3 regions of the Aquamicrobium ahrensii genome follow, and region 3 is predicted to be linked to each of the others. Evidence: riboswitches for the same ligand, from Rfam matches in the RefSeq annotation. Region 3 holds a riboswitch; each other region holds the start of a gene.
What was found. A riboswitch is a leader RNA that binds a small molecule or an ion and turns the genes downstream of it on or off. The one in region 3 is predicted to bind cobalamin.
Positions count from the first base shown of each region.

Region 1 (4,141 bases), on a different contig from region 3:
GAACGCATGGGCCGCACCTTGCGGCTGGAGAACGGCCGCCTGGCGGCCTGAGCGGAGAAAGAAGTGTTCCATTTCATTCTTGCCGACCTTCGCCGCAACTGGATCGGCGCGCTGATCCTCGCCCTGCTGATCGCGCTGGCGACGGCGCTCGGCGTATCCGTCACGCTGCAGGAGCGCGCATTGCGGCTGGGCAGCGCGCGTGCCGCGGCCGCCTTCGATCTGGTCGTCGGCGCTGCGGGTTCGGAAACGCAGCTCATCCTGTCGTCGATCTTTCTGCAACCCGCACCGCTGCCGCTGCTGCCGCCTGAAACGCTGGCTGCGCTTCGGGCCGATCCGCGCGTGGAAAATGCCGTTCCCGTCGGCTTCGGCGATTTCGTGGCCGGTTATCCGATCGTGGGCACGACCTCCGACGCGGTTGAGATGCTTGGCGGGCTGGGCGAGGGCGAAGGGTTCAGCCACATGGGCGACGCCATCGTCGGCGCGCAGGTCAGCCGCGCCATCGGCGACAGCTTCCATCCCTTCCACGGGGCGGTCGGCGAAGCCGGCGAGGTGCACTCGCATGTGGAGTACCGGGTGGTCGGCCGCATGGCGCCTACGGGAACGCCGTGGGACCGGGCCATCCTCGTGCCGATCCAGTCGGTGTGGGCCACCCACGCCAATCACGATCACGATCATGGTCATGAGCCGGAGCAGACGGCAGGGCTGGCCGCTGTGGCCAGCGTTCCCCACGATCATGGCCATGACCACGGCCCGGGCTTCGCCGGCGAAGCGGTCGATGAATCCGAATTGCTGCACACTGACAATCCCGGGGTGCCTGCGATTCTCGTGAAGCCGAAGAGCATTGCCGACGCCTACAATCTGCGCCAGCAGTACCGCACGGAAACCACACTGGCCGTCTTTCCCGGTGAAGTGCTGACAAGGCTTTACGGCACCCTGGGCGACGCCCGCCGTATCCTCGGCTTCGTGGCGATGGGCGCGCAGGCGCTGGTCGGGGCGGCGATCCTTATGGTGGTGGCCGTTCACGTGCTCCAGCGCCGCCGCCAGATCGGCGCGCTGAGGGCCTTCGGCGCACCGCGCCCGGTGGTGATGGGCATGGTCTGGACGGAGGTCTTCATCCTTGTCGCGGCCGGTGTGATCTGCGGGTTCGCCATCGGCTATGCGATCGTGCGGGCCATATCCGGCTATCTGGCCAGAAACAGCGGCGTGGCCATGCCGGTGGAGTTCCAGGCGGCGGACCTGTGGACGCTGCTCTTCCTGCTCGTTGCCTGCGCGGCAGCGACCCTGCTTCCCGCGCTCATCGCTTATCGCCAGACCCCGGCGCAGGCGTTGCGATCCTGATAGGAAAAATCCGAAAAGATCAGATCACGATATAAACATTTCTTTATGTGATATTGACAGCGGTGACTGAAACCACGACACTGCGCCTCGTCGTGGTTCTTCGGGGTATTTTACGCCCTGAAGCTAAGAGGGAAGCCGGTGCCTTTGAAAGGAAAGCCGGCGCTGCCCCCGCAACTGTAGGCGGAGAGCCTGCGTCCATCCATGTCACTGGGGTGAAAGCCCCGGGAAGACGGGCGCAGGCGATGACCCGTGAGCCAGGAGACCTGCCATGACAGAAAACGTCCACGGGCGGGGTGTCCCGATGGCCGCGGTGCGTCTGCTTTCCCGGCGGGCGACGACGGCTGTTCTGGTCACCACGCTCCAACCATCGGGGTTATGGAATGGCTATCTCGACAGTTCCCGTCGCAACGCTTGGCGTGCCGCGTATCGGCCGCCGTCGCGAACTCAAGTTCGCTCTCGAAAACTACTGGGCTGGCAAGGATACCGCCGAATCGCTGCTTGAAACGGCAAAGCGCCTGCGCGCCGAAAACTGGCGCCAGCAACGCGACAAGGGGGTGACGCGCATCCCCTCGAACGATTTCTCGCTCTACGACCATGTGCTCGACACGGCCGTCATGATCGGGGCGATCCCTCAGCGCTACGGCTGGACGGGCGGCGAGGTGCCGCTCGACACCTATTTCGCCATGGCGCGGGGCAGCCAGGGCGATGCGGGTTGCGGCCATCCGGGCCATGTCCACAGCACCTCTGCGCTGGAAATGACCAAGTGGTTCGACACCAACTATCACTACATGGTGCCGGAACTTGCGCCCGAACAGCAGTTCGTGCTTGCCACCGCCAAGCCTGTCGACCATTTCCTTGAAGCGAAGGAACTGGGCATCCACACCCGCCCGGTCATCCTCGGGCCTGTCACGTTCCTCCGGCTCGCCAAATCGCGCGGCGAGGAGTTCGACCTGTTGTCGCTGCTGCCCAAGCTGCTGCCGGTCTATTCGGAACTGCTCGGCCGTCTGTACAAGGCCGGCGCCGACTGGGTGCAGATCGACGAGCCGTGCCTTGTCCTCGATCTCGATGACGGTGAGCGTGCCGCGCTGGAAACGGCTTATCGCCATTTCTCCGAGGAGGTGCCAGCGCTCGGCATCATGCTCGCCACCTATTTCGGCGCGCTCGGTGACAATCTGGACCTCGCCCTGTCGCTGCCGGTCTCGGGCCTGCATATCGATCTGGTGCGCGCGCCGGAGCAGCTTGAGCAGGTGGCACGGCTGGCGCCGAAGAATCTGGTGCTGTCGCTCGGGCTGATCGATGGTCGTAACGTCTGGCGTGCCGACCTCACCGCCGCACTCGATTACCTGAAGCCGCTGGTCTGCGGCTGGCCGCTCGACCGCATCGAGATCGCCCCGTCCTGCTCGCTTCTGCATGTGCCGGTCGATCTGGAGCTGGAGACCGCGCTCGATGCGGAACTGAAGTCGTGGCTCGCCTTCGCCACGCAAAAGCTCGATGAGCTCGTGCTTCTGGGTCGGGCATTGTCCGGGGGGCGCGGCGAGGTTGCCGAAGCGCTTCAGGCCAGCGCCGATGCCATCGCCTCGCGCCGCAAATCGCTCCGCGTCCACGATCCGCTGGTCGAGGGCAGGCTGGCCGCTGTGGATGACGCCATGGCACGCCGCAAGAGCGCCTTTGCCGAACGACGCCGCAAGCAGGGCGAGAAGCTGAACCTGCCGAGCTTCCCCACCACCACCATCGGTTCCTTCCCCCAGACGGCCGAGGTGCGCAAGGCCCGCTCCGCCCATGCGAAGGGCGAACTCAGCTTTGCCGATTACGAAGCCTTCCTGCGCAAGCAGACCGAGGCCGCCATTCGCTGGCAGGAGGAAATCGGGCTCGACGTGCTGGTTCACGGCGAGTTCGAGCGCAACGACATGGTGCAGTATTTCGGCGAGCACCTTTCGGGCTTCGCCTTCACGCAGGCCGGCTGGGTGCAGAGCTACGGCTCGCGCTACGTGCGCCCTCCGATCATCTTCGGTGATGTCTCGCGGCCCAACCCGATGACCGTGCGCTGGTGGCAATATGCGCAGTCGCTGACCGACAGGCCGGTCAAGGGCATGCTCACCGGTCCGGTGACGATCCTCAACTGGTCCTTCGTGCGCAACGACATCCCGCGTTCGGAAACCTGCCGCCAGATCGCGCTCGCCATTCGCGACGAGGTGGTCGATCTGGAAAAGGCGGGCGCGGTCATGATCCAGATCGATGAGGCGGCCCTGCGCGAAGGCTTGCCGCTGCGCAAGGCGGACTGGAAGGCCTATCTCGACTGGGCGGTCGGCGGCTTCCGGCTGGCGTCTTCGGGCGTGGGGGATTCGACCCAGATACACACCCATATGTGCTATTCGGAGTTCAACGACATCATCGACGCCATCGCCGCGATGGATGCCGACGTCATCTCCATCGAGACCTCGCGCTCGCGCATGGAACTGCTCGATGCGTTCAGCAACTACAAATATCCGAACGAGATCGGGCCGGGCGTCTACGACATCCATTCGCCGCGCGTGCCGCATACCGGCGAGATGACCGACCTCATCAAGCTGGCCCGCAAGCGGCTGGCCGACAGCCAGATCTGGATCAATCCCGATTGCGGCCTCAAGACCCGCAAATGGGAAGAGGTCAGGCCGGCTCTGGTCAACATGGTGGCGGCCGCCCGCGAATTGCGGGCGCTGGCCGGTTGATCGCCTTGCCTGTCGCCGATTTGCGGCGGCAGGCAACCTGTGGGTCAAAGGCTGGCGGAAGGCTTCGGCCAGTTTCCCTTGCCGGCTACGGCGAC
Region 1 covers NZ_JBEPMN010000002.1:162,187-166,327, forward strand. The annotation lists gene ABID44_RS03665 (ABC transporter ATP-binding protein) at 1-51, shown strand, start outside; gene ABID44_RS03670 (ABC transporter permease) at 64-1,338, shown strand; cobalamin riboswitch at 1,415-1,623, shown strand; gene metE (5-methyltetrahydropteroyltriglutamate--homocysteine S-methyltransferase) at 1,719-4,046, shown strand; gene ABID44_RS03680 (hypothetical protein) at 4,091-4,141, opposite strand, start outside.
Region 1: it holds a riboswitch for cobalamin, as region 3 does, so the genes downstream of both, metE (5-methyltetrahydropteroyltriglutamate--homocysteine S-methyltransferase) here and ABID44_RS13875 (TonB-dependent receptor) in region 3, are expected to answer to the same signal.

Region 2 (4,141 bases), on a different contig from region 3:
TGGAATTGCGCATGCCGGTGGTCTTCACCCGCTTGCGCAGGCTGTCCCAGTCGAGCGTGAAGCCCTGGTCCATTTCAACGCCCGCGCGCGCCTCCTCCAGCAGGCGGATGGAATCGAGCGGCAAAATGCCCTTCGACCACAGCGAACCCTCGAAGCTCGGATAGCGGCCGCGCTCGGCGGCGAGTTCCACCGACGCTGAAATGGCGTGATAGCTGATCGCCTCCATCGAACGATCGGCGAACTCGATAGCCGCCTCGGAGGCATAAGGGATGCGCAGCGCCTGCAGCGCGTCCTGGAAGCCCATCAGGCCGAGGCCGACCGGGCGGTGGCGCAGGTTCGAGGCGCGCGCTTCGGGGATTGTGTAGAAGTTGATGTCGATGACGTTGTCGAGCATGCGCATCGCCGTGGCGACTGTTTGCGCCAGACGGTCGAGGTCGAGACCCTTTTGCGCCACGTGGTTGGCGAGGTTGACGGAGCCGAGATTGCACACGGCCACCTCGTCCTTCGATGTGTTGAGGGTGATTTCCGTACACAGGTTCGACGAATGCACCACGCCGACATGGCCTTGCGGCGAGCGGATGTTGCAGGGGTCCTTGAAGGTGATCCACGGATGCCCGGTCTCGAACAGCATGGTCAGCATCTTGCGCCACAGGTCGAGCGCCCGCACCTTGCGATACACCCTGACGCCGCCGGCCGCCGCCTTTTCCTCATAAGCTTCGTAGGCCTTGCGGAAGGCTGCGCCGTAAAGGTCGTGCAGGTCGACCACCTCGTCGGGCGAGAACAGCGTCCATTCGCCGTCGGCGGCGACGCGCTCCATGAAAAGGTCCGGCACCCAGTTGGCGGTGTTCATGTCGTGCGTGCGGCGGCGGTCGTCGCCGGTATTCTTGCGCAGATCGAGGAATTCCTCGATGTCGACGTGCCATGTTTCCAGATAGGCGCAGACCGCGCCCTTGCGCTTACCGCCCTGATTGACGGCGATGGCCGTATCGTTGGCCACCTTGAGGAAAGGCACGACGCCCTGGCTCTCGCCATTGGTGCCCTTGATGTGGGCGCCGAGGCCGCGCACCGGCGTCCAGTCGTTGCCGAGGCCGCCGGAATATTTGGCGAGCAGCGCGTTGTCCCGGACACCCTTGAAGATGGCTTCGAGATCGTCGCCGATGGTGGTGAGGAAGCAGGACGAGAGCTGTGGCCGCAGCGTGCCGGAATTGAACAGGGTCGGCGTCGAGCACATGAAGTCGAAGGACGACAACAGATTGTAGAACTCGATGGCGCGCGCCTCGCGGTCGATCTCGCGTATGGCGAGCCCCATGGCGACGCGCATGAAGAAGGCCTGCGGCAGCTCAAAGCGCTTGCCTTTGGTGTGCAGGAAATAGCGATCGTAGAGGGTTTGCAGGCCGAGATACTGGAAATTCAGGTCGCGCTCCGGTTTGAGCGCCGCGCCGATGCGCTTCAGGTCGTAGCGGCCGAGTTCGGGGTCGATCAGCTCGGCCTCGATGCCGGTCCTGATGAATTCGGGGAAATAGGTGGCGTAGCGCCCGGCCATGTCGGCCTGCGTGGCCTGCTCGGAGCGGCCGGTCACGAAGCTCAGCGCCTCGTGGCGCAGCCGGTCGAGCAGCAGGCGGGCGGAAACGAAGCTGTAATTCGGTTCGGTCTCGACCAGCGTGCGCGAGGCGAGGATCGGCGCCAGCGACAGTTCGTCCTCGGTGATGCCGTCATAGAGGTTGCGCAGCGCTTCGGTCAGGATCGTCTGCGGCGACACCGCCTCCAGTCCCTCGCAGGCTTCCTCGACGATGCGGCGGAAGCGGTCTTCGTCCAGCGCCGCCTTTTCGCCATTGGCGAGGGTGACGTGGAGCGAAGGCGCCGCCGTCTCGATTGTGGACGCCCTGGCGGCCGCCCGCTCGCGGGTGCGCTCCTCGCGATAAAGCACATAGGCGCGGGCGACCTTGTGGTGCTCCGAACGCATCAGCGCCAGCTCGACCTGATCCTGCACGTCCTCGATGTGGAAGGTGCGCCCCTCGCCAACGCGGCGCATGAGGTTAGACACGACCTGTTCCGTCAGATCCTTGACCACGTCATGCACGCGGCGCGAGCCGGCCGCCACCGAACCCTCCACGGCCAGAAACGCCTTGGTCAGCGCAACGGTGATCTTGGTCGGATCGAAGGGCGTGACCGATCCGTTGCGGCGGATGATGCGGTAGCCCGGCTCGGTCGGGGTGCGGACTTCGGTGTCGATGGATGGTGGAACCGCATCGGTCCCGTTTGTCTGGAGTGCAGTGGTCGCCGGCATCTTGTCCCCGTGGCGCTGTGGACGGGGACGTTGAAGGCGACGCATGCCGGAAAGCGCGGTTCAGGCCGCGCGGGCAGGCGCACCTCCGGGACACCCCGCCCGAGTTTCGTGCATCGTCAGGGCAGGTCTCCTGGCTCACGGATCATCGTCGCCGTCGGGCCTTCCCGGCGCTTCTGGCGCCAGTGACACGAAAGAGACAGCGACTCACCGTTTACAGTTGCGGGGGCAGCGCCGGAATTCCCCGGAAGGGCACCGGCTTCCCTCTTAGCCTTGCCGAACCATAAGGATTCAGAAAGGAACCATGGCAACTACATTTAGTATCAGGGTGCTTTTTTCTGTCAACAGCTAGCGTGGAAATTATAATGGCAGGGTGATTTTATCCACGCTATCCAAAGGCTGCCTGTGCATGAATGTTGGCGCGGGAATGATCGAGCGGCTTCGGTCGCCTCAGCCATGCTGAAGCATTTTGGCGCCGGGCGGAACACCCGGCGCAAGATAGACACAGGGAGTGCGGGCGGCGGCCGTTGCGCCGACGCGCGGGATCAGACCGCTTCCAGATAGGTCTCGAACTCGAAATTATTGACTCGCAGCGCAAAGGTTTCGAGTTCCTGCCTTTTGCACGCGACCAGCCAGCCTCGCAACGCGTCGGGGAATATCTCGGCGACGAGGTTGCCGCTTTCGAAACTGGCGATGGCCGAGGCCCAGTCAGGCGGCAACTTGGGCAGGTTGCGTTCATAAACGTCTGTCGTCGCCGGCTCGCCGGGATTCAGCTTCTTTTCGATGCCGATAAGCGCTGCCCCGAGAATCGCGGCCAGCACAAGATATGGATTGGCGTCGGCCCCGGCGACGCGATGTTCGATGCGGCGCGCCGAGGAAGGGCCGCCCGGAATGCGGATAGCCACCATGCGGTTTTCGTAGCCCCAGGCCACTGCGGTCGGCGCATGGGAATTCGGACGCAGGCGGCGGTACGAGTTGAAATGGGGCGCGAACACCAGCGTGCTCTCCGCCATCGCGGCGAGCAATCCGCCCACTGCATGCCGTAAAGTGTCGGAGCCTCGCACGGTCCCGTCGTCGAAGACGTTGGCGCCGTCCTTGTCCTGGAGACTGAAATGGACATGCAGCCCGCTGCCCGAACGTTTTCCATAGGGCTTCGCCATGAAGGAAGCGATGAAACCGTGCTGGCGGGCGATGCCCTTCACCGTGCGCTTGAACAGGATGGCGTCGTCCGCGGCGCGCAGCGCGTCATCGACATGGTTGAGGTTGATCTCGAACTGGCCGACGCCGTTTTCCGCGATCGCCGAATCGACCGGAATGTCCTGCGCCCGGCAGGCTTCATAGACATCGTGCATGAAACCTTCGAAATCGTCGATCTCGTCGATGGAAAGGGCGGCGTCGGAATCGAGCCGACGGCCGGTGACCGGCGAGACCGGTCCGCGCGGCCGCGCCGGCTTCGGATCGACCAGATAGAATTCCAGTTCGGTGGCGACCACCGGCGTGAGGTTTAGCGCCTTGTAGCGGTCGAGGATGCGGGCCAGCACCTGGCGCGGATCGCCAAGGAAAGGCGCGCCGCTTTCGTCGGACAGCCAGAGGGGAACGAGGGCGGTGGGGTGCGCGGTCCATTCCATCGGCAGGATGCCGCGCCCGGTCCAGTGGCAGATGCCGTCGGCGTCGCCGGTCGAGAACACCAGCTTGTTGCCGACGATGTCTTCGCCCCATATGTCGACACCGCATACCGAATAGGGCATGCGCAGCTTGCCTTGCAGGGCCTTGACCGCCTGATCGACGGGAATGCGCTTGCCCCGCATGATGCCATTCAGGTCGCAGACCGCGGCCCTCAGGCTCTGGATGTCGGGC
Region 2 covers NZ_JBEPMN010000002.1:171,251-175,391, forward strand. The annotation lists gene ABID44_RS03700 (ribonucleoside-diphosphate reductase subunit alpha) at 1-2,287, opposite strand, end outside; cobalamin riboswitch at 2,391-2,606, opposite strand; gene ABID44_RS03705 (glutamine synthetase family protein) at 2,830-4,141, opposite strand, start outside.
Region 2: it holds a riboswitch for cobalamin, as region 3 does, so the genes downstream of both, ABID44_RS03700 (ribonucleoside-diphosphate reductase subunit alpha) here and ABID44_RS13875 (TonB-dependent receptor) in region 3, are expected to answer to the same signal.

Region 3 (4,141 bases):
TCATATCCGTAGAGGCTGTTTCTGAAGTAACGTGTATCGAACATGTTCTGGATACCCGCGTTCAGTTCCAGATTGCTCCGCGGGTTCCAGTTCACATAGGCGTCGAACACGGCATAAGCCCCCGGCAGGAAGGCGTTCGGGCTGGAACGACGGGTCACCGCCGCACCGAAAATACCTGACACCTCTGCTTCCAGATTCCAGTCGGCCATGAAGTGACGCAGGCCGAGCGTCGCCGTCAGCGGCGCCGCCCCGTCAAAGGGTGTCCTGTTCGCCCCCGCCACTTTCTGTATGCCATATTGATAGGAGATCGCGGCCGATGCCCACCAGTCGGTGTGGAACTCGTATTCGCCTGCGAACTCGATGCCCCACAGCTTCACATCCTCGACATTGTCGTAGGTCCATACATTGGGCCGCGTCGGGTCAAGGTTCATAGGTCCGCGGATGAAGTCCTGATAATCGGCATAGAATATGCCGGCGCTGAAGCTTCCGCGGTCGAGCAGGCCTCTGATGCCCAGTTCGTAGTTCTTGACCGATTCCGGTTTCAGATGGGGGTTTGGCAGAACGATGCCCCCAATGAACGGATCGTTGGCCGACACGAACATCTGCTGTGAAGTGGGCATTTTGAAGCCTTCGCCATAGGAGGCGTAGACTGAGTAACTATCATCCAGTTCGTAGATCAGTCCGAGCTTTTTGATAAGTCTGGTGTTGCTTGTCACCTCAGGTTCGTTGCCTGGAAGCGGATTGTACTCCGTGTCGGCGGTAGGATCGATTCTATAGGTCGCAAAGCGCAGGCCGGGGGTGATTTTCAGCCGCCCATCCAGCAGTTCCATCTCGTCCTGGACATAGAAATCCGCTCGACGGGTCTTCACCTCGGGGAAATTGTAGCCCTGATTGGTCTGGATGGTCGTAGCGTCAGTGTCGGATCGATGGACGATGTTATAGCCGTCATAGGAGGAATCAGTCAGGTCCCCGTCGAAGCCGTAGATCAGCTTGTGCGAAACACCGCCTGTCTCGAAGCGACTGGTCAGCTGCAAATCCGCCTCAAGAAATGCTTCGCCATAGTTGCGCACAGGCGTGTAGGTGTCGGTGCGCGTGGCGAAGATGCGGGTCTGAGTGCCGGACGTGTCGCGCTTTTGCGGCGAATAGGACAGCTGCCACTTGATTTCGTCGACCAACGGAGTGTTCAGCGTCCATTTGTGCTCCAGCGCAAGGCGCACGCGTTGCATGTCGAGTTCACGCGGATAGCTGGCGCTTGAATAACCGCTGGAAGCAGCAAAAGCGTCCCACACCTGATCGACTTCGGTGTGACGCTTGAAGAATTCTCCCGTTAGTCGGAATTCGTGGTCCTCGGGGGTCCAGATGAGCTTGCCGAGCGCATTCCAGGCGTAGGTATCGGCATCGAACAGTTTGTCGCAGCCGAAATAACTCGGGCGCGGACATCCCCAGATGCCACCATCAGCGCGGGCATTTCTCAGGCGTGGTTCATGTGCCGAAAGGTGACCGAAACTCGCCAGCATCTGGAAGTCGCCCTGCTCGGCAGCTGCTGTGAACTGCTTGCGGAAGCTGCCGTCAAAACTGTCATAGGCGCTCTTGATTTCGCCTGCCCAGGGCTTTTCGCCGCCCGCCAGAAGATCCCGCGGATCACGCGTGCGAAATGAAACGACGCCGCCCAGCGCATCTGCGCCCCAAAGCACGGAAGATGGCCCTCGAACGATCTCCACCGCTTGCATATTGAAGGGGTCGACAAAATCGCGGCTGCCATAAATTGTCTGTTCCTGCACCCGCGCGCCGTCAACCAGTATCTGGACGCGGTTACCTCCCACGCCCCGAATGCTGAAGGCGCCGAGCTGGCCATAGGGGTTGTTGAGCGAGGTTTCGCGGTCGACGCTCAGGCCTGGTAGGTAGCGCACCATATCCTCGATGTCGCGAACCGCCCTTCTGTCGAGCTGCTCGCCGGTGAGCACCGTTACGTTCTGTGCGACATTGAACAGTTCATGCGGGCCGCGCTGGGCGGTGACGGTGATGCGCTCCAGAAGAATGGCTTCCTCCGGCGTCAGCAGGGGAGATTGCGGTTTTTCAATATCCTCCGTGCTCTGTTCGGTTCTGGCTTGGCCGAAAGCATGATCCGGCCCTCCAGCGGCGATGATCGCCGCCCCAAGCCCGAGCAGGGCGCCGAAGCTTCGTCCGTACCGGACGACGCGGTTTGCAGTGAAATATGTGAAGACAGCCATTGCTCCCCCTCTCTTTTTACAACGGGGGCTTGCAAGACTAGCGCCGCATCAGGCGGTTTTCGCGCCCAAATGCTGCACATTCCAGTGGTACACCCCGCCCACCGAACTTCCACGGTCAGGCAGGTCTCCTGGCTCACGGGTCGTTGCGCACCGTCTGTCTTCCCGGCAAAGCCAGTGACAATAAGTGACGGCGCACTCTCCGCTTACAGTTGCGGGGCAGCTCCGGCTTTCCACCGGATTCCCTCTTAGCTTTCGCTACCGGACGTAGACGAAAGAACCATAACCGCACCCTCGATAGCACGGACTGTCCACAAGTCAATTACCGCCAGGCCCTTTGCATAAGCCATGGCTCGACTCCGAGGATGCCCACCAATCGGGAGCTTGGCTGCACGTAAGGGGAGGGCTCTTTGAAGGTCGGATCGCCTGCTCACAGGCCGGCCGGACACCTCACATTGCTCGCCTTCCGAATGGGCCGAAACAGGCCCCTGCTGCGGGGGCGGACCCGCCAAAGCAGGTGGCTCGAAACCTGCGATCACCCGCAATATGGTCGTCTTGCCGCAACCAGACGCCTCAGGCAGGGAAGATGAAGGAGCCGGACGGAAAATCCAGGCTCCCTTCGTCGAGGGCGACATGACAGTACGATTGCGGGAGCAACTCGCAAAACCGACATGCACGCAGAACCCGGTTTCGCCTGCTGCAGGGATTTCAAATGGCTGCGCTTGGCGCACAACTGGAGGCATAGCCGGAAAAGGCGGTGGCGAGATCTGATCCCTGAACACCCGTTCCGAGGAGGAGCGACAGCAGCAGCCGCGCTTTGAGGCTTCCGATGTCGCCGCCGTGAATGAGCCCGCGAGACAGGAGGTCGATTTCCGAACCGCCGAAATTGTAGGTGGCCCTGAATACCGGACCGGCGGCCACCCGCGTGCTGAGCACGACCGGAATTTTTTGCGCCAGTTCCGCCAGTGGGTCCACCAACACATCGGGAACGTGCCCCGCGCCCATGGCCTCCACCACGAGGCCGGCATAGCCGAGGTCCGGCAGCTGGCGCAGCGCGCGGCCGTCATCTCCGAGGCAGGCTGTCACCAGCGCCACCGGCATGCCCGGCTGCGCCAGGCCCCCGGCGATCGGAGCCTTTCTCGCCGGGCGCATGTGAAGGTGCACCCGCCCCTCGACGACGTGGCCAATCGGGCCGCTCCCCATGGATTCAAATGCTGAAGGCAGGAAGGTGCTGACCTTCTGCACCCGGCGCGCGGCGTGAATTGCGTCGTTGAGAACGACCACCGTTCCAAGGCCTGCGGCCTGCGGGTCTGCTGCAACTATGGTCGCCGCCAGCAGGTTCGCAGGTCCGTCCGCCCCCGGCGCTTCCGCGCCGCGCATCGCCCCCACCACAACCACCGGCCGTTCGCTTTGCACCAGCAGGTCAAGCACAAACGCCGTTTCCTCGATCGTGTCCGTGCCCTGAACGACAATGGCCCCGGCGAACCCGTCCTGAGCAAGTCGGGTGCCGATGAGTTCAGCCACATCGCGCAGATTGGGCAGCGTCAGGGATGCGCCCGGCAAGCGAAACGGAGACACGGCCTCGATATCGGCCAGCGCTTTGAGGGCGGGCACCGCGGCGACGAGATCCGCACCCGTCAGCGTCGGGGAAATCCCGCTTCCCGCGGTCGCCGACGTCATGGTGATCGTGCCACCCAGCGAGACAAGCAATACACGCGGCAAGCTCATGCCAATCTCCTTCTGGCGCGGTCCTCGCCGCGCCGGTTTCACTTTTCGGTCCGATGCCTCGCGATTCCGCTCAGCCGATCTGGCCGCGATACCAGTCGAGGATTTCGGCGCCGGTCCACATCACCACATCGTCCCTGGACAGAATATAGTCGTACAGCATCTCCAGATATTTGATGCGATGCGGT
Region 3 covers NZ_JBEPMN010000011.1:91,324-95,464, reverse strand. The annotation lists gene ABID44_RS13875 (TonB-dependent receptor) at 1-2,231, opposite strand, end outside; cobalamin riboswitch at 2,334-2,528, opposite strand; gene ABID44_RS13870 (asparaginase) at 2,937-3,956, opposite strand; gene ABID44_RS13865 (polysaccharide deacetylase family protein) at 4,027-4,141, opposite strand, start outside.